Regions from separate parts of the Bradyrhizobium sp. T-12 genome, predicted to be linked through region 3. Evidence: predicted binding sites of a transcription regulator. Region 3 holds the regulator's gene; each other region holds the start of a gene.

Region 1 (6,394 bases), 160 kb from region 3:
CTGCCGCGGGCGGAGCGCAAGATCGATCGGACCAGTTCCTGGTACGATGCCGTTACGAAGGTCATTGATACCGCGAACCTTGCCTCCACCGCGGTCTCGAACCGTGCCTGGATGAACGATCCCTATATCGCGCGCATGATTCAGGTGCGCCGCTTCGCCTGGCAGGTCCGCGATCGCTACGGCATCCATTGCTCGTCGCTTCGCTCGAACGTCAACAGCAGCAAGCCGCTCGATGACGCCCAGAAGCGGTCGGTGGCGCAATGGGATGGCACCATCACGTCCGGCTGGGCAGGCATGGCCGAGTTGCTGGCAGCGCCCGACGTGCCGGCGGAACTGGTCACGGCGGCGACGGACGCGAAGGCCAAGACCGATGGCGTCCTCAAGCAGATCAACGATCTCACCAAGAACTTTGACGGCAGCGGCAAGCCGGCGATGCCCCCTGCGGAATGGAACACGCTGTGTCAGTCGCCCTTCGCGTCCATCGTCGCGGTCGCCAACAAGGCGCTCGACCAGTCGATCGCGCGTGCCGAGATGGTTCAGGCCAAGGCCCTCACCAATCTCATCGTGCAGTCGCTCGCGTTCCTGCTCGCCCTGGCCGTGACTCTGGCCGGCGTGTTCGTGGTACGCACTCGCCTGATGCGCCCGGTGCGCGCCATCCTCGACGCCATCGCCCGCATCAGCGCGCACGATTATGCGACGCCGGTGCCGCAATCCCGGCATCCTGACGAGTTCGGCACCATGGCCGCCGCGCTCGAAAGCCTGCGCGAGAGCGCGGCGACCGCCGAGCGTCTGGGCCATGAGCGCCAATCGCAGCAGGCGCTGCAGCTCGCCCGCTCCGGCACCGTCGATTCCGCATGCCGTAGCTTCGACGATACGGTTCAGGCGGTGATCCAGAGCGTTGCGGCCTCGACACGGGAGCTCGATGCCACCGCGACCGGCGTGCGCTCGCTGGTGTCGCAATCGAGCAGCCAGACCGCCGCCGTCTCCTCCGCCGCCGAGCAGGCCACCAACAACCTGGAGACCATCGCGGCGGCGACCGAAGAACTCTCCGCGTCCGTCGGCGAGATCTCCGCGCAGGTGCAGGCCAGCGCCCGCGAGGCCCGTGAAGCCGTATCGCAGGCCGAGCAGACCAACGCGACGGTCGAGATCCTCGACCAGACCGCAAGCCGCATCGGTGAGGTCGTGAAGATGATCAACGCCATCGCCGGCCAGACCAACCTTCTGGCCTTGAACGCCACCATCGAGGCCGCGCGTGCGGGCGAGGCCGGCCGCGGTTTCGCCGTGGTTGCCGGCGAGGTCAAGAGCCTCGCCTCCCAGACCGCGACCGCGACGGAAGAGATCTCGCGTCAGGTCGCGGAGATCCAGGGCGCGACGGGCCAGGCGGTCGCAGCCATCCGTTCGATCGGCGGCGCTATCGGCGGAATCGACGAGAAGATGACGGCGATTGCCGCCGCCGTCGAGCAGCAGCGCGCCGCGACCACCGAGATCTCGCGCAACTTCCAGCAGGCCGCGCAAGGCACCCGCGAGGTCACCGACACCATCGGCAGCGTTGCAAGGCTCAACCAGGAGACCGGCAACGCCGGCACGGTGTTGTCGGAATCCGTCAAGAAAATGTCGGCCGACGCCGATCGTCTCCGCGTCGCGGTCGAGGGCTTCCTGGGCGCGGTGAAGACCGCGTAGTTTTGCCTCATTCTTCCATCCTGACGTCGTGCGTTCGGCATTGCCGCCGATCCGCTCGGCGGGTACATCTGTGCCGCAGCATCACATTTGCGGCGACAGACGTAAGACATCAGGGATGGAGAATTCGATGCCGGTCACCCCACACAAGGCCCAGCGCCCCTATCGCGGCGTGTTTCCGGTCGCGCCCACCATCTTCGACGAGCGCGGCGAGCTCGATCTCGAGGGCCAGCGCCGCTGCATCGATTTCATGATCGACGCCGGCTCGAACGGCATCTGCATCCTCGCCAATTTCTCCGAGCAGTTCGTGCTCACCGATGCCGAGCGCGAGACCGTGATGCATGCGGTGCTGGAGCACGTCGCGGGCCGAGTTCCCGTGATCGTCACCACCACCCATTTCAGCTCGGCCGTCTGCGCCGCGCGCAGCAAGCAGGCCGAAGCGGCGGGCGCGGCCATGGTGATGGTGATGCCGCCCTATCACGGCGCCACTTTCCGCGTGCCCGAGAAAGGCGTCGTCGAATTCTTCAAGGTGCTCTCGGGCGCGATCGACATTCCGATCATGATCCAGGACGCACCGGTGGCCGGCACGCCGCTGTCGGTCGAGCTGCTGGCGCGGCTGGCGCACGACTTCTCCAACATTCGCTACTTCAAGATCGAGGTGCCCTTCGCCGCGGCCAAGCTGCGCAGCCTGATCGAGGCGGGCGGCAAGGACCTCGAGGGCCCGTGGGACGGCGAGGAGGCGATCACGCTGCTCGCCGATCTCGACGCCGGCGCCACCGGCGCGATGACCGGCGGCGGCTATCCCGACGGCATCCGCCAGATCGTCGATCCCTATTTCGCCGGTGACCGCGAGAAGGCGAAGGCCGCCTATGAACGCTGGCTGCCGTTGATCAATTACGAGAACCGTCAATGCGGCCTGATCGCCTGCAAGGTCATGATGCAGGCCGGCGGCGTGATCAAATCGGACGCCGTGCGCCACCCGCTGCAGCCGCTGCATCCGGCGGCAAGGGCGGGATTGCTGGAGCTGGCGAAAGAGCGCGATGCGCTGGCACTCAGGTGGGGGAAGTAAGCCTCTCCAGCGTCATTGCAAGGAGCCCTTGCGACGAAGCAATCCAGACTGACTCCGCGGAAAGACTCTGGATTCCTACGCTGCGCTCGCAATGACGGAGCCTGCCGGGAGATCTCGGCTAACGCGCCAAGACCCATTCGCCGATGATGCGGAATCTTGCCTTCGCATCATCCTGCTTGAACAACGCGATGCGGTCGATTTCGAGCGTCTCGATTTCGAGAGTCGCAAACCGCGCTCCCAGCATCTCCAGGATCGGCCCGCGCCGTTCCGCATCCAACCGCCCGGTCAGAGTCATGTGGAAGCGGAACTCTTCCATCACGTAAGGGTAGCCCCAGCGGTCGAGATGGTCGCGCTGCCGTTCGCTCAGCTTGTCGGGTCTGCGCCGTGCGCGGTCCTCGGCCGTCAGCTCGGCGCGAAACGAATCGAATTCGCGGACGCAATCGGCGGCGAGCTGCTGCAGCGCATCGACCGGCTCGGCCGGAATGACGGCGATGAAGCCGCTGATGGAATCGACGACCGGCCGGATCAGGGGGAGGGGCCGCGCCTTGCCGGCGAATGCCGCGCATGCGTTCATCAACTCGGCCTCGGTCTTGCCCGATGCCAGCGCCATCGGCGCCTTCAGCGTGCCGTGAAAGCCGTATTTGCGGGGATCGGCGCTGACGTCGCGCCAGTCCGGGGCGACGCGCACTGCGTCCGCGGGAAAGGCCAGTTCGCTGCCGGTATAGGCATCATAGCCGAGCAACTCGGCGCCGAAGCGGGAAAGGGCGCTGTCGCTGCCGGCGGCAAAATAGATCGCGTAGCGGGGAAAACCTGTCATTGCCTCAGCATAACCAATTTACGCCGCAACGACAGCCTCGCGCGGCGTCGCTGCCGCGGTGAGCAGCCGCGTCGCATCGGTGAGATGCACGAGCTTGCCGCCCGAGATCACCGCGATCAGCCGCGGCCGCAGCGGCACGCCGTCGTCGACCAGCAGGATATCTGCGCGGCGGCCTTCGGCGAGCACACCGCGATCGACAAGGCCGGTCGCGCGTGCGGGCCCGGCCGAGATCAGATCCCAGGCTTTCGTCAGCGGCAGCACGCCATCGGCAGCGAGCCGGAACGCGGCGAGCAGCTGCGCGGGATAATAATAGTCAGAGGCCAGCACCGAGCAGAGCCCCTTGGCGATCATATCGGAAGCCTTGGTCCAGCCGGTGTGGCTGCCGCCGCGCACGACGTTCGGCGCGCCATAGACGATGGCATCGCCGTGGCTTGCCGCCGCCTGCGCCGTTTCCTCGTTGATCGGAAACTCCGCGATGTCGGCACCGAGCTCGCGAAACTCCCGGCGCATCGCCGGCGTCGCGTCATCGTGCGAGAGCATCCGCACCTCGGCCGCGCGGGCCGCGGCGGCCAGCCGCGACACCGAAGCGGGCACCTCGTCGGCACGCGAGACCACGCGCTCGACCAGCCGGTCGAATTCTTCGCCCGACAGCCCGGTGCGCTCCACCATGCGGTTGCGCTTGCGCGGCTTGGCCATGTCGGCGACCGTGCCGTCCATGTGGTCGTTGAAGGCGAACAGGTCGACACGACCCTCGCTGAGCCATTGTGCGATCTCGGTCTCGGCCTCGAGATTGTAGGTTTCGTGCCTGAGATGGAAGCGGGTCTCGGCGGCGAATTGCGGGCGCTGTCGCTCGATCGCCTCCATCAGCCCGCGCGCATTGTCGCTGCTGCGCAGGCCCGGCTCCCACGAACAGGTCGTGGCGTGAAATACGGTGGTGATGCCGTTGCTGATGGCCTGGCGGTCGCTGTCGGCGAGCGCGACGTCGATCGGGAAGTCGACGCCGGCGCGCGGCATCATCTGGCGCTCGAAGGCATCGCCGTGAAGGTCGACGATGCCGGGCAGCACCAGCAGGCCTCGTGCATCGATCGCCAGCCGCGCCCGGCGGCGGGAGGCGTCCACTTCTGCGATGTCCTGCCCGGACACCGCCAATGACGTTTCGACGATTTCAGTGCCGACCAGGGCCCGGCCGCCTTCAAGGAAAATGTCTGTCACGCGACCGCGCTTTGCTTGCTTGCAGGGGAAGCTGCCTGTGCTTCATACGTCGAGAGGAAATCTTCAATCCCGAGCTTGCGGAAATCGGGCAGCGCTTCACGCAATTTGTCGTGATCCCAGTCCCACCAGGCGAGCCGCGCGAGCCTTCCGGCGATCTCCTCGGTGAACCTCCGGCGCACGATGCGGGCCGGATTGCCCGCGACGATGGTGTAGGCCGGGACGTCCTTGGTGACGACGGCGCCGGCCGCGATCACCGCGCCGGTGCCGACGTTGCGGCCGGGCAGCACGATCGCGCCGTGGCCGATCCAGACGTCGTGGCCGATATGAACGTGATGCTGCCGCCGCCAGTCGAAGAAATCGGCATCGTCGCTCTCGCCTTCAAAATAGGCGCTGGACCGATAGGTGAAATGCGCCTGCGTCGCGCGGTGCATCGGATGATTGCCGGGATTGATCCGCGTCATCGCCGCGATCGAGCAGAACTTTCCGATGGTGGTGTAGGTGATCTGGGCGTCGTTCACGACATAGGAGTAATCGCCCATCGCCACCTCGTGCAGGATCGTGCGCGCGCCGACCTCGGTGTAGGTGCCGAGCCGGGTCTCGTGCAGCTTGGCCGAGGGATCGATGGTCGGCGGGACCGAAAGCGCTTTGGCGGCCATGGTGAATCCGAAATGCGAGGCGGGCGTTCCTCTTCGATCGGCTTGATGACAGTGTCATGACGCGGCGATGACAGGGGATGAGGTGTGTAGGATCGCCGCATCGCAACGCATCTGTCACACAAGTGTTAAGCGCCGGCGTTAGCGGTGGGCCCCAGCTAATCTGGAGCCTTGCATGCTGGTGGTGGATGGTCTGACGTGTCGCTTCGGCGCGAAAGCCGCGGTGGACGACGCCTCGTTTCAAATCTCCCCCGGCGGCTTCGTCGGTGTGATCGGACGGTCCGGCGCCGGCAAGTCGACTCTGCTGCGGAGCATCAACCGCCTGGTGACGCCGACCGAGGGACGTATCCTGTTCGACAGCATCGACGTCACCGCGCTGCGCGGCAAGGAGTTGCGGCAATGGCGCGCGCGCTCGGCGATGATATTCCAGCAGTTCAACCTGGTCGGCCGGCTCGATGTCCTCACCAATGTCCTGATGGGGCGGCTTGCGACGATGCCGGCCTGGCGCTCGTTGTCGCAAACTTGGACGGAGCAGGACAAGGCGCTGGCGATGTCGGCACTCGAGCAGTTCGACATCGCTTCACTCGCCGCGCAGCGCGCCGATCAGCTCTCCGGCGGCCAGCAGCAGCGCGTCGCGATCGCCCGTGCGCTGGTACAGCAGCCCGACATCATCCTTGCAGACGAGCCGATCGCCTCGCTCGATCCGCGCAACACCAAGATCGTGATGGATGCGCTGCTGCGCATCAACAAGCATTTCGGCATCACGGTGCTCTGCAACCTGCATTCGCTCGATCTGGCGCGCAGCTATTGCGATCGCCTGATCGGCATGGCGCAGGGGCGCGTGGTGTTCGACGGCGCGCCGTCCGCGCTGACCGACCACGTCGCCCGTGAGCTCTACGATCTCGAAGCCGCCGACGTCATGGGCGCGTTGCCCGTGCCAGCGCCCGCTGGCGTGCCCGCGCTCGG
Region 2 (6,394 bases), 2.7 Mb from region 3:
GACCAGTGCCGCGAAGATCACCTGGGCGTCGACGATCGCGGGATCGATGATGCCCGTGCCGATGGTCTGGGCGACGTGCAGCCCGAACACCATGAAGGCGACGAAATTGAAGAACGCGGCCCAGAACACCGCGAATTGCGGCCGCAACACGCGGGTCGAGACGATGGTCGCGATCGAATTGGCGGCATCGTGCAGGCCGTTCAGGAAGTCGAACAGCAGCGCGACGGCGATCAAGCCGACCAGGATGGGAAGACCCAACGCGGCGTCCACAGCAATCCTGCCTTACACTTGCTCGATGACGATGCTGTTGATCTCGTTCGCAACGTCGTCGAAACGGTCGGCCACCTTCTCCAAATGATCATAGATCTCGACGCCGACGATGAAGTCCATCGCATTGCCGTCGCGATGCTTGAGAAACAGCTCCTTCAGCCCGATGTCGTGGAGATCGTCGACACGGCCTTCCAGCTTGCCCAGCTCTTCCGTGATCGCGGTCAGCATCGCCACGTTCGGGCCGATCGATTGCATCAGCGGCAGCGCACGGCCGACCAGATTGGCGCATTCGATCAGAAGTCCGCCGATCTCACGCATCGGCGGCTCGAAGCTGCGGACCTCGAACAGCATCACGGCCTTGGCGGTCTGCTGCATCTGGTCGATGGCGTCGTCCAGCGAGGTAATGAGGTTCTTGATGTCACCCCGGTCGAACGGGGTGATGAAGGTGCGGCGCACCGCCGTCAGCACCTCGCGGGTGATGTTGTCGGCGTCGTTCTCGAACTGGTTGACGCGCTGGCAGTAGACCGGCGTTTCCTCGCCCCCGTTGAGCATGCCCTGGAGCGCGATCGAACCCTGGATCACCGTCTGGGCATGTCGGTCGAACAGGTCGAAGAACCGTTCTTCCTTGGGCAGGAAAGCGCGAAACCATCGCATCATGGGGATAGGCTACCGGTTGGAAATGGCCCGGCCCGAGGGGCCGTCATGAAACTGTCATAGACCATTTTCGATCCGCGCGCGTGTCATCTCACGCCCGCGGAGCCGGATCATCCACCGCTTTCACGCGACAAGTAAATTGACTTTAAATCAATGGCTTAGAGCGATCGCCGGAAGTAATGCGCGATTTCACCGATCACGCCGCGGCGGAAGGTGAGCACGCAGATCACGAAGATCGAGCCCTGGATCACCGTCACCCATTGGCCGAAACCCGCCAGATATTGCTGCATGGCAATGATCACGAAGGCGCCGACCACGGGGCCGAAGATAGTGCCGAGGCCGCCGACCAGCGTCATCAGCACGACCTCACCGGACATCGTCCAATGGACGTCGGTGAGCGAGGCGTTCTGCGCCACGAATACCTTCAGCGCACCGGCAAAACCGGCCAGCGTGCCTGACAGCACGAAGGCCAGGAACTTGTACTGGTCGGTCCGGTAGCCGAGCGAGATCGCCCGCGGCTCGTTCTCGCGGATCGCCTTCAGGACCTCGCCGAACGGCGAGTTGATAATGCGGAAGATCAGGAGGAAGCCGGCGAGGAACCCGACCAGCACGACGTAATACAGCACCGTCGGCTTGGACAGATCGAAGATACCGAACATGCGCCCCTGCGGGATGCCCTGGATGCCGTCCTCGCCGTGGGTGAAGGGGGCCTGGAGGTAGATGAAGTACAAGAGCTGCGACAGCGCCAGCGTGATCATCGAGAAGTAGATGCCCTGGCGGCGGATCGAGATGAAGCCCGTGATGAGCGAGAGCACGAAAGCCGCGGCGATGCCGACGAGGATGCCGAGCTCGGGCGGCAGCGCCCACACCTTCAGCGCATGCGCGCTGCAATAGCCGGCGGTCCCCATGAACATCGCGTGGCCGAACGACAGCAGGCCGCCGTAGCCGATCAAGAGGTTGAAGGCGCAGGCGAGCAACGCAAAGCACAGCGCCTGCATCACGAAGAACGGGTAGACGCCCGTGAATGGCACCGATGCCAGCAGCAGCGCCATCACCACGAAAACAATCATCTCGTCGCGCATCGCGCGCGGGGTTGCCTGCAGCGTGTCGTCCGTCAGGGTTGTCATATCAGGCCGCCCTTCCCGTCAATCCCGTTGGCTTCACCAGGAGCACCAGCACCATCAGCACGAACACGACGGTGTTGGAGGCCTCAGGGTAGAAATATTTGGTCAGCCCCTCGATCACCCCGAGCGCGAAGCCGGTGATGATGGAGCCCATGATCGATCCCATGCCGCCGATCACCACCACCGCGAACACGACGATGATGAGGTCGGCGCCCATCAGCGGCCGCACCTGGTTGATCGGCGCCGAAAGAACGCCGGCCAGCGCGGCGAGACCGACGCCGAGGCCGTAAGTGAGCGTGATCATGCGCGGCACGTTGACGCCGAAGGCGCGGACCAGCGTCGGATTCTCGGTGGCGGCGCGCAAATAGGCGCCGAGCCGCGTCTTCTCGATCAAGAACCAGGTCGCGATGCAGACCACCAGCGAGAACACGACCACCCAGCCGCGATAGATCGGCAGGAACATGAAGCCGAGATTCATGCCGCCCTTGAGCTGATCCGGAATGGCGTAAGGCAGGCCCGACGATCCAAAGTAGTTCTGGAACACGCCCTGCACGATCAGCGCGATGCCGAAGGTCAGCAGCAGGCCGTAGAGATGGTCGAGCCCGGTAAGCCATTGCAGCATGGTCCGTTCCAGGATCATGCCGAAGATGCCGACGATGATGGGGGCCAGCAACAGCGCCCACCAATAGTTGATGCCGCCGAGGTTGAGCAGGAAATAGGCGACGAAGGCGCCCATCATGTAGAGCGCGCCATGGGCGAAATTGATGATGTTGAGCATGCCGAAGATCACGGCAAGCCCGAGACTGAGCAGCGCGTAGAACGAGCCGTTGATCAGTCCCACCAGTAGCTGAGCGTATAGAGCCTGCATCGATCCCGCACCCGGTCCTTCGGCGTTCCCTTGAAAGTCGCCCGCAAGCCTTCAAGGCCTGCGGGCGGTCATCTTACTTCTTGAGCAGCGCGCACTTGCTCTCGGACAGCGGCGTGAAAGCCTGGTCGCCCGGCACCGTGCCGACCAGCTTGTAGAAGTCCCACGGCCCCTTGGACTCCGAGGGCTTCTTCACTTCGAACAGATAGGCATTGTGGATAGTGCGGCCGTTGGGCTGGATCTCACCCTTGCCGAACAGATCGTCCTCCGTCGGCATCGACTTCATCTTCTCGACGATCTTGACGCCGTCGTGGGGATTTCCGCCGAGCGCTTCGAGCGCCTTGAGATAGTGGCGCACGCCCGCATAGACGCCGGCCTGCACCATGGTGGGCGGCGCGTTGTTCTTCATCTTTGCGGCGAAGCGCTTCGAGAACGCCCGGGTCTGGTCGTTCATGTCCCAGTAGAACGTCTCGGTGAAGTTGAGGCCCTGCGCCGTCTCCAGGCCGATCGCCTTGATGTCGGTGAGGAAGAGCAGGAGCGCCGCGAGCTTCTGGCCACCCTTGCCGATGCCGAACTCGGCCGCCTGCTTGATGGTGTTGGTGGTGTCGCCGCCGGCATTGGCAAGTCCGATGATCTTGGCCTTGGACGACTGCGCCTGCAGCAGGAAGGACGAGAAGTCCGGCGTGTTCAAGGGATGCTTGACGCCGCCGACCACCTTGCCGCCGTTGGCGGTGACGACCGCCGTGGTGTCGCGCTCGAGCGCAGCACCGAAGGCGTAGTCGGCGGTCAGGAAGAACCAGCTGTCGCCCCCCGCCTTGACCAGCGCCTGCCCGGTGGTGTGGGCCAGCATGTAGGTGTCGTAAGTCCAGTGCACGGTGTTGGGCGAGCACTGCGCGTTGCTGAGGTCGGACGTCGCCGCACCTGAGTTGATATAGACGCCGTTCTTTTCCTTGATGACGTTGTTGACGGCGAGCGCCACGCCGGAATTCGGCACGTCGACGATGATGTCGACCTTGTCGACGTCGAACCATTGCCGCGCGATCGCGGTGCCGATGTCGGGCTTGTTCTGGTGATCACCGGAGATGATGTCGATCTTCCAGCCCTTCGCAGCGAGGCCGGAATCCTCGACGGCCATCTGCGCCGCGAGCGTCGAGCCGGGACCGCCGAGGTCGGCATAGAGCCCGGACTGATCGGACAATGCGCCGATCTTGACGGTCTTGTCCTGCGCAGAGGCGACGCCTACTGCGGCGAATGTCAGCGCGGTGGTCAGCAGCAATGACGCAATCGACCTGGTCTTCATGCAACTTTCCTTTTTGAATTTTTCTCGTTGGCAGTACTAGACACCAAGATAGGTGTGGAGCTTGTCCATGTTGGCGGCCAGCTCGGCATTGGAAAATCCGTCAATGATCTTGCCATGCTCGACCACGTAATAGCGGTCGGCGACGGTCGACGCGAAGCGGAAATTCTGCTCGACCAGGAGGATCGTGAAGCCCTCCTTCTTGAGCCGCGCAATGGTGTGGCCGATCTGCTGAATGATGACGGGCGCGAGGCCCTCGGTCGGCTCGTCCAGCATCAGGAAACTCGCGCCGGTGCGCAGGATGCGCGCGATCGCGAGCATCTGCTGCTCGCCCCCGGACAGCTTGGTGCCCTGGCTGTAGAGCCGTTCCTTCAGGTTCGGGAACAGTTCGAAGATCTGCTCGAGCGGCAATCCGCCTGCACGGACCACCGGCGGCAGCATCAGATTCTCGCGCACGTCGAGACTGGAGAATATGCCGCGCTCTTCCGGACAGAAGGCGATGCCCATGCGCGCGATCTTGTCGGAGGTCGCGCGGATGATCTCCTGGTTGTTGAACTTCACCGAGCCGGTCCGCTTGCCGATGATGCCCATGATCGACTTCAGCGTGGTCGTCTTGCCGGCGCCGTTACGCCCGAGCAGGGTGACGACCTCGCCCGCGTTCACGTCGAAGTTGATCCCGTGCAGGATGTGGGACTCGCCGTACCAGGCTTCGAGGTTGCGGATTTGAAGGACGTTTCCGCCGGTCGCAGTCCCGGTCGCAGACTTGGCCGGAGCCTCGGCGATCGCAGTGTCAGGCATGACCGGCTCCCAGATAAGCTTCCTTGACGCGCTCGTCCTTGGTGAGCTCGCTGTAATGACCTTGCGCGAGCACCTGCCCGCGCGTCAGCACGGTGATGATGTCGGAGAGGTTGGCCACGACGCTCAGATTATGCTCGACCATCAGGATGGTATATTTCGCGGAGATGCGCTTGATCAGCGCCGCGATCTTGTCGATGTCCTCGTGGCCCATGCCGGCCATCGGCTCGTCCAGCAGCATCATCTCCGGGTCGAGCGCGAGCGTAGTTGCGATCTCCAGTGCACGCTTGCGTCCATAGGGCATCTCGACGGCGGGCGTGTTGGCGAATTCGTTGAGGCCGACATCGTTGAGCAGTTCGCGCGCGCGATCGTTGAACTGGTTGAGAACCGACTTGGAGCGCCAGAAATCGAACGAAGAGCCGTGCTGGCGCTGAAGCGCGACACGGACGTTCTCCAGCGCGGTGAGATGCGGAAATACCGCCGAAATCTGGAACGAGCGAACAAGCCCCAGGCGGGCCACGTCGGCCGGCGCCATCGCGGTGATGTCCTGTCCCTTGTACAGGATTTTTCCGGCGGACGGTTTGAGGAACTTGGTCAGAAGATTGAAGCAGGTCGTCTTGCCGGCCCCGTTCGGACCGATCAACGCATGAATGCTGCCACGGCGAACCTTGAGCGCAACGTCGCGGACGGCGAAGAAGCCCGCGAACTCCTTGGTCAAGCCTTCCGTTTCGAGAATGAACTCATCGGCCAAACAGATTTCCCCCTGCCCGCGCGCCGCGCGTGGCTATCCTTGTTGCTTCGGCTTTCCGGAGGCCTTGTTGCCTATCCTTGGAGCCACTCCTTGGAGCCTATCCGGAACACCGTCTCCGGGCGCGGAATATGCCGGAGGTGACGGGGGTTAGGCAAGGTGGAAAGCTGAGCAGATCAGGTCTCCGGCTGGGATACAAATGCTCCCTTAGTCGGAGGCGAGTGACGTCGCGCCTGCCCGGCCTCCCGGTTCGCAAGGCACCGGTCGTCAAGCCGTCGTTAACGGTCTTTCGTTCCGCGCGCCAGCCTTCATCAAAAATTTTCCCGCAAGGGTTATGATGCGCGGGTTTTGACGCTCCGGGAATATTGTCTTGGATTTCGCAAGCGCCGCTCCGTCCGTCGTCAAGTCGATCAGGCAGCGTGATCTCCTGAACACGTGGCTGCGACTTTATGCGCGCGAGCAGATCGCGCCGGCGATCTCGGAGTATCAGCCTGCGCGGCTCGAGGAAGAGCTGTCCGATCTCATCTATTATACGGTGGACAGTTCGGCGCCGGCGCCGCGCCTCACCATCCAGAGCGAAAACACGCGCATCTCGCGCGCCTATGGACATACCGGCAAAGGCGTTCCGCTCGACGAGTATC
Region 3 (6,394 bases):
GACGGTGGCGCTTGCCGCCGACATCACGGGTGCCGGTGCGACGTTCCCGTTCCCGATCTATTCGAAGTGGGCTGACGCCTACAAGAAAGAGACCGGCAATGGCCTGAACTACCAGTCGATCGGTTCCGGCGGCGGCATCAAGCAGATCCAGGCCAAGACCGTGACCTTCGGCGCCAGCGATGCCCCGCTCAAGGCCGAGCAGCTCGAGAAGGACGGCCTCGTGCAGTGGCCGATGGTGATGGGCGCCATCGTTCCCGTGGTCAACCTCGAGGGTGTGAAGCCGGGCGAGCTGGTGTTCGACGGCGAGACGCTGGCCAACATCTATCTCGGCAAGATCACCAAATGGGACGACGCTGCGATCAAGAAGCTCAATCCGAGCGCGAAGCTGCCCTCGGACGCCATCACCGTGGTCCGCCGCTCGGACGGTTCGGGCACCACCTTCAACTTCACCAACTATCTCTCCAAGGCCAGCGCGGACTGGAAGAGCAAGGTCGGCGAGGGCACCGCGGTCGAGTGGCCGGTCGGCGTCGGCGCCAAGGGCAATGAAGGCGTGTCGGGCAACATCAGCCAGACCAAGAACTCGATCGGCTATGTCGAGTACGCCTATGCCAAGCAGAACAAGCTGACCTACACCGGTCTCGTCAACAAGGCCGGCAAGCCGGTGCAGCCCACCGTCGAAGCCTTCCAGGCGGCCGCCTCCAACGCCGACTGGGCCAAGGCGCCCGGCTATTACGTCATCCTGACCGACCAGCCCGGCGAGAAGTCGTGGCCGATCACCGCGGCGACCTTCATCCTCATGCACAAGTCCGCGACCGACAAGGCGGCCTCGCAGGAAGCCATCAAGTTCTTCCGCTGGGCCTTCAAGAACGGCGGCAAGGCGGCTGAAGAGCTCGACTACATCCCGATGCCGGACAGCGTCGTCCAGCTGATCGAGAAGACCTGGGCTGCCGAGATCAAGAGCTAAGCGCTCTCCTCTCGTGTCCCGACGCGCTGCAACGTGAAACGTTGCGGCGCAGAGCCGGGACCCACAAACGCTAGGCCCCGGATCGGCGGCGCACCGCTACGCGCTGCACCGCATCCGGGGCACAAGACCAACAAAAAAGTGTAGTCTTTGGTACAGGGGATCGGCGTGGCAGAAATGGCCGTTCAGAGCGATGTAATCGACGACGCCGGACCGTATGACCGCGCCAAGGCCTTGAGCGCGTTCAAGCTCGGCGACGTCACCTTCTACTGGATCACGCGGCTGTCCGCGATCTCGGTGCTGCTCATTCTCGGCGGCATCATCATCTCGCTGATCGTCGGCGCGTTCCCGGCGATCAAGGAATACGGCCTCTCCTTCCTGTGGACGCAGCGCTGGGCGCCGTCCGCCGATCCGCCGGTGCTCGGTGCGCTCGGGCCGATGTACGGCACGCTGGTCACCTCCTTCATCGCGATGCTGATCGCCATTCCCGTCGGCCTCGGCATCGCCATCTTCCTCACCGAGCTCTGCCCGCAATGGCTGCGCCGCCCGATCGGCATGGCGATCGAGCTGCTCGCCGGAATCCCGTCGATCATCTACGGCATGTGGGGCTTCTTCGTGCTGGGGCCGTTTCTGGCCAACACCTTCCAGCCCTTCATGATCAGGATCTTCGACGGCGTCCCCGTGCTGGGCGCGATCTTCGCAGGTCCCCCGTCCTATCTCAGCCTGTTCAACGCCGCGCTGATCCTCGCCATCATGGTGCTGCCCTTCATCACCTCGATTTCGGTCGACGTGTTCAAGACGGTGCCGCCGGTCCTCAAGGAAGCCGCCTACGGCGTCGGCTGCACCACCTGGGAAGTCGTCCGCAGCGTGGTGATCCCCTACACCCGCGTCGGCGTCATCGGCGGCGTCATGCTGGCGCTGGGCCGCGCGCTCGGCGAGACCATGGCGGTGACCTTCATCATCGGCAACTCGTTTCGCATCTCGTCGTCGATCTTCGCCCCGGGCACCACGATCTCGGCGGCGATCGCCTCCGAATTCGCCGAGAGCGACGGCCTGCATCAGTCCGGCCTGATCCTGCTCGGCCTCTTGCTGTTCGTGCTGACGTTCTTCGTGCTCGCGGCGGCGCGGCTGATGCTGATGCGGCTGGAAAAGAAGGCGGGGAACTAGCGCCATGAATCCGATCTATTCACGCCGCCGCCGCAAGGATTTCATCATCCGCGGCCTTTGCTTCGCGGCTGCCGCCTTCGGCGTAACCTGGCTCGCGCTGATCCTGATCACGCTGCTCTACAACGGCGTGGCGGGCCTGAACGTTCAGCTCTTCACCGCGGACACGCCTCCGCCCGGCTCGACCGAGGGCGGCCTGCGCAACGCCATCGTCGGCTCGATCATCATGACCGTGCTCGGCGTCGGCATCGGCGCGCCGCTCGGCCTGTTCGCCGGCACCTATCTCGCCGAGTACGGCCGCAACGACAAGCTGACCTCGGTGATCCGCTTCATCAACGACATCCTGCTCTCGGCGCCCTCGATCATCATCGGCCTGTTCATCTACGGCGCGGTGGTGGTGCCGATGCGCGGCTTCTCGGCCATTGCAGGCGCGCTGGCCCTTGCCGTGATCGTCATCCCGGTCGTGGTGCGCACCACCGAGGACATGCTGCTGCTGGTGCCGAACCCGCTGCGTGAAGCCGCCAGCGCGCTCGGCCTGCCGCGCTCGCTGGTGATCAAGCGGATCGCCTATCGCGCGGCGCGCTCCGGCCTCATCACCGGCGTGCTGCTGGCCACCGCGCGCGTCGCCGGCGAGACGGCGCCGCTGCTGTTCACCGCGCTGTCGAACCAGTTCTTCAGTCTCGGCCTGGACAAGACGATGGCGAACCTTCCGGTCACCATCAACAACTTCGTGCAGAGCCCCTACGCCTATTGGAAGCAGCTCGCCTGGAGCGGCGCCCTGCTGATCACCCTGACCGTGCTTGCCCTGAACATTGGCGCCCGCATCATCGGCGCCGAGAGGACTGCAAAATGAGTGAAATCTCTGTTTCCGTCAGCGCGCCGAGCGTTCACCCCGGCTCGCAGCCGCTGCCCGAGGCGCCAGCCAAGGTCACCGCGCGCAACCTGAATTTCTATTACGGTGAGCATCACGCGCTGAAGAATATCAATCTGGCGCTCGGCGCCAATCGCGTCACGGCCTTCATCGGCCCGTCGGGCTGCGGCAAGTCCACGCTGCTGCGCATCTTCAACCGGATGTACGACCTCTATCCGGGACAGCGCGCCACCGGCCAGCTGTTGCTCGACCACACCAACATCCTCGACCCCAAGCTCGACCTCAACCTGCTGCGTGCCCGGGTCGGCATGGTGTTCCAGAAGCCGACGCCGTTCCCGATGACGATCTACGAGAACATCGCCTTCGGTATCCGCCTCTACGAGAAAATCTCGAAGTCCGAGATGGACGACCGGGTCGAGAAGGCGCTGCGCGGCGGCGCGCTGTGGAACGAGGTCAAGGACAAGCTCAACGCCTCCGGCCTGTCGCTGTCCGGCGGCCAGCAGCAGCGCCTCTGCATCGCCCGCACCGTCGCGGTGCGGCCTGAAGTGATCCTGTTCGACGAGCCCTGCTCGGCGCTCGATCCGATCTCGACCGCCAAGGTCGAGGAGCTGATCCAGGAATTGTCCGAGAACTACACGATCGCGATCGTCACCCACAACATGCAGCAGGCGGCGCGCGTCTCCGACAAGACCGCCTTCATGTATCTCGGCGAGCTGATCGAGTTCGACGACACCAGCAAGATCTTCACGTCGCCGAGCGATCGGCGTACGCAGGATTACATCACCGGCCGGTTCGGCTGAGGAGACGCAACATGGGTTCTGAACATACCGCAAAGGCTTTCGACACTGACCTCCAGGAGCTCACCCGCCTGGTCGCCGAGATGGGCGGAATCGCCGAGCGCATGATCGTCGATTCCGTCGGTGCGCTGATCCGCCGCGACGTCGCGCTCGGCCAGCGCGTCGTCACCATCGACGCCGATCTCGACGCGCTGCAGAAGCGCATCGAGGAGCGCGCCGTGCTCACCATCGCCCGCCGCCAGCCGATGGCGGTGGATCTGCGCGAGATCGTCGGCGCCATGCGCGTTGCGACCGACCTCGAGCGCATCGGCGATCTCGCCAAGAACATGGGCAAGCGCGTCGCCGCGCTGGAGACCGACTTCCATCCGCTCAAGCTGTTCCGCGGCCTCGAGCACATGACCGACCTCGTGCAGCAGCAGGTCAAGTCGGTGCTGGATGCCTATGCCGCGCATGATCTGCCGGCGGCGATGGCCGTGTGGAAGGGCGACGAGGAAGTCGACGCGATCTGCACCTCGCTGTTCCGCGAGCTCCTCACCTACATGATGGAGGATCCGCGCAACATCTCGTTCTGCATCCATTTGATGTTCTGCGCCAAGAACATCGAGCGGATCGGCGACCACGCCACCAACATCGCCGAGACCGTGTTCTACATGATCGAGGGCCAGGCGATCACCGACAAGCGGCCGAAGGGCGACATGACGACTTTCGCCACGACGGTTCCGAATACCTGAAGACTTGAATAGCTGAAGACCTAAGGAGCGACGACACCATGGGCGCACGCATTATGGTGGTTGAGGACGAGGAAGCTCTCACCGAGCTTCTGCGTTACAACCTCGAAGGCGACGGCTATGACGTCGAGACGGTGATGCGCGGCGACGACGCCGACACCCGCCTCAAGGAGCACATTCCCGACCTGATCGTGCTCGACTGGATGCTGCCGGGCCTCTCGGGCATCGAACTGTGCCGGCGCCTGCGCACCCGGCCCGAGACCAAGCAGCTGCCGATCATCATGCTCACCGCGCGCGGCGAGGAGAGCGAGCGGGTGCGCGGCCTTGCGACCGGCGCCGACGACTACATCGTCAAGCCGTTCTCGGTGCCGGAGCTCTTGGCGCGCGTGAAGGGCCTCTTGCGGCGCGCCAGCCCCGAGCGGCTCGCCACAGTGCTGGCCTATGGCGACATCGAGCTCGACCGCGACAAGCGCCGCGTGGCGCGCTCGGGCCGCCCGATCGATCTCGGCCCGACCGAATATCGGCTTCTGGAGTTCTTCCTGGAGCATCCCGGCCGCGTGTTCTCGCGCGAGCAGCTGCTCGACAGCGTCTGGGGCCGCGACATCTATATCGACGAGCGCACCGTCGACGTCCATATCGGCCGCCTGCGCAAGCTGCTCAATCTCGGTCGCGAGCAGGACCCGATCCGCACCGTCCGCGGCGCCGGCTACGCGCTGGATGACCGCTTTGCGAAGGCTGAGCAGACGTAGGACCTGCTTCCGTAATCCAACAAAAAGCGCGCCAGCTGGCGCGCTTTTTCGTCTCGATGCCTGAGACCGTGTTTACCGCGGGCCCGGCTTCGCCGGTGCGCGCCGGCGATCCGCTGCCGGCTGATACGCCACGCGCGAATGCTGGGCGCAGTAGGGCAGGCCGGACAGCGCCTTGCCGCCGCAGAAGAAGAAATCCGGGCTCGAGGGATCGCCGACCGGCCAGTGGCAAGTCGCCTCGTTAAGCTCGAGCAGCGACAGCCGCTGGCTCATCGGCACCACGTTGTCATAGGTGACCGGTTCGGCCTCGACCTCGACCTCGAAGGCCTGCGCCAGTGCGGTGTTGCCGCGCGCAATGGGGCGGGTCACCCGCATCATGTGCTGCGCCGGGCGTGCCTTGCGCGGCCGCGGCGCGGCCGACGAAGGGCTCTTGGCGCGGCCGGACAGGCCGAGCCTGTGCACTTTGCCGATCACGGCATTGCGGGTCACATTGCCGAGCTCTGCTGCGATCTGGCTGGCCGACAATCCGGCCTCCCAGAGCTTTTTCAGCTGCTCGACGCGATCGTCGGACCAGGTCAAAACCGTCATTGCACCCTTTCCCTCGCTGCGCTTCTGCCATCCTGGCGGTCCGTGCGGCGAATGCCTAAGCCTCAAAAACCCGTGCCGTCAGAATCCCTTAAGGCTCGCCGGGCGCGCTACTCGCGCCCGAACGTTTACGCCGGTACATGAGGACTCTTGGGATCAGAACTGTTGCACGAGATGTCGTATCTGACAGCCCAAACGCTACAATATGGCGTGACTCACGCGCAAGAGTCCGCCGACTCGCTTCCACATGTTCCGTGGTGTAAAACCCGCAAAATCGCCACCGCAAGACTACGGAATCTGCGTTTCCCGAGGCTTTCGGGCGGCATTGACACCCGTTTCACCAGGCCTAAGATAGTCCCGCGTGCCGCCCTTAAAAGGCGGCACGTTTCGTTTTCCGGGCCGGTCAATGGTGCGTTGCGCAATGCACGCCTCACACCGTCCGCAACATCAAGTGACCGTCATGACTAACAGCGTAGCGCCGCATTTGCTCCCCGTTTTCGCCAGGGCCAACCTCGGTTTTGAGCGCGGCGAAGGCTGCTGGC

What was found. The regulator PhoB, encoded in region 3, activates phosphate uptake and scavenging genes when phosphate is short. The targets are predictions, from matches to a motif close to TGTCATNNANCTGTCAT.
Region 1: the regulator PhoB is predicted to act here: its motif matches at 5,477-5,493, upstream of phnC (phosphonate ABC transporter ATP-binding protein).
Region 2: the regulator PhoB is predicted to act here: its motif matches at 969-985, upstream of AC0WRY_RS19975 (DUF47 domain-containing protein).

Annotation. Positions count from the first base shown of each region.
Region 1 covers NZ_CM177756.1:6,721,549-6,727,942, reverse strand. The annotation lists gene AC0WRY_RS32100 (methyl-accepting chemotaxis protein) at 1-1,680, shown strand, start outside; gene AC0WRY_RS32095 (dihydrodipicolinate synthase family protein) at 1,808-2,746, shown strand; gene AC0WRY_RS32090 (DUF1045 domain-containing protein) at 2,865-3,563, opposite strand; gene AC0WRY_RS32085 (alpha-D-ribose 1-methylphosphonate 5-triphosphate diphosphatase) at 3,582-4,775, opposite strand; gene AC0WRY_RS32080 (transferase hexapeptide repeat family protein) at 4,772-5,431, opposite strand; gene phnC (phosphonate ABC transporter ATP-binding protein) at 5,604-6,394, shown strand, end outside.
Region 2 covers NZ_CM177756.1:4,213,989-4,220,382, forward strand. The annotation lists gene AC0WRY_RS19970 (inorganic phosphate transporter) at 1-270, opposite strand, end outside; gene AC0WRY_RS19975 (DUF47 domain-containing protein) at 283-927, opposite strand; gene AC0WRY_RS19980 (branched-chain amino acid ABC transporter permease) at 1,083-2,051, opposite strand; gene AC0WRY_RS19985 (branched-chain amino acid ABC transporter permease) at 2,053-2,916, opposite strand; gene AC0WRY_RS19990 (ABC transporter substrate-binding protein) at 2,990-4,213, opposite strand; gene AC0WRY_RS19995 (ABC transporter ATP-binding protein) at 4,250-5,008, opposite strand; gene AC0WRY_RS20000 (ABC transporter ATP-binding protein) at 5,001-5,756, opposite strand; gene AC0WRY_RS20005 (PAS domain-containing protein) at 6,124-6,394, shown strand, end outside.
Region 3 covers NZ_CM177756.1:6,882,793-6,889,186, reverse strand. The annotation lists gene pstS (phosphate ABC transporter substrate-binding protein PstS) at 1-964, shown strand, start outside; gene pstC (phosphate ABC transporter permease subunit PstC) at 1,139-2,128, shown strand; gene pstA (phosphate ABC transporter permease PstA) at 2,133-2,978, shown strand; gene pstB (phosphate ABC transporter ATP-binding protein PstB) at 2,975-3,796, shown strand; gene phoU (phosphate signaling complex protein PhoU) at 3,808-4,524, shown strand; gene phoB (phosphate regulon transcriptional regulator PhoB) at 4,563-5,270, shown strand; gene AC0WRY_RS32925 (GcrA family cell cycle regulator) at 5,343-5,855, opposite strand; gene AC0WRY_RS32920 (aspartate aminotransferase family protein) at 6,313-6,394, shown strand, end outside.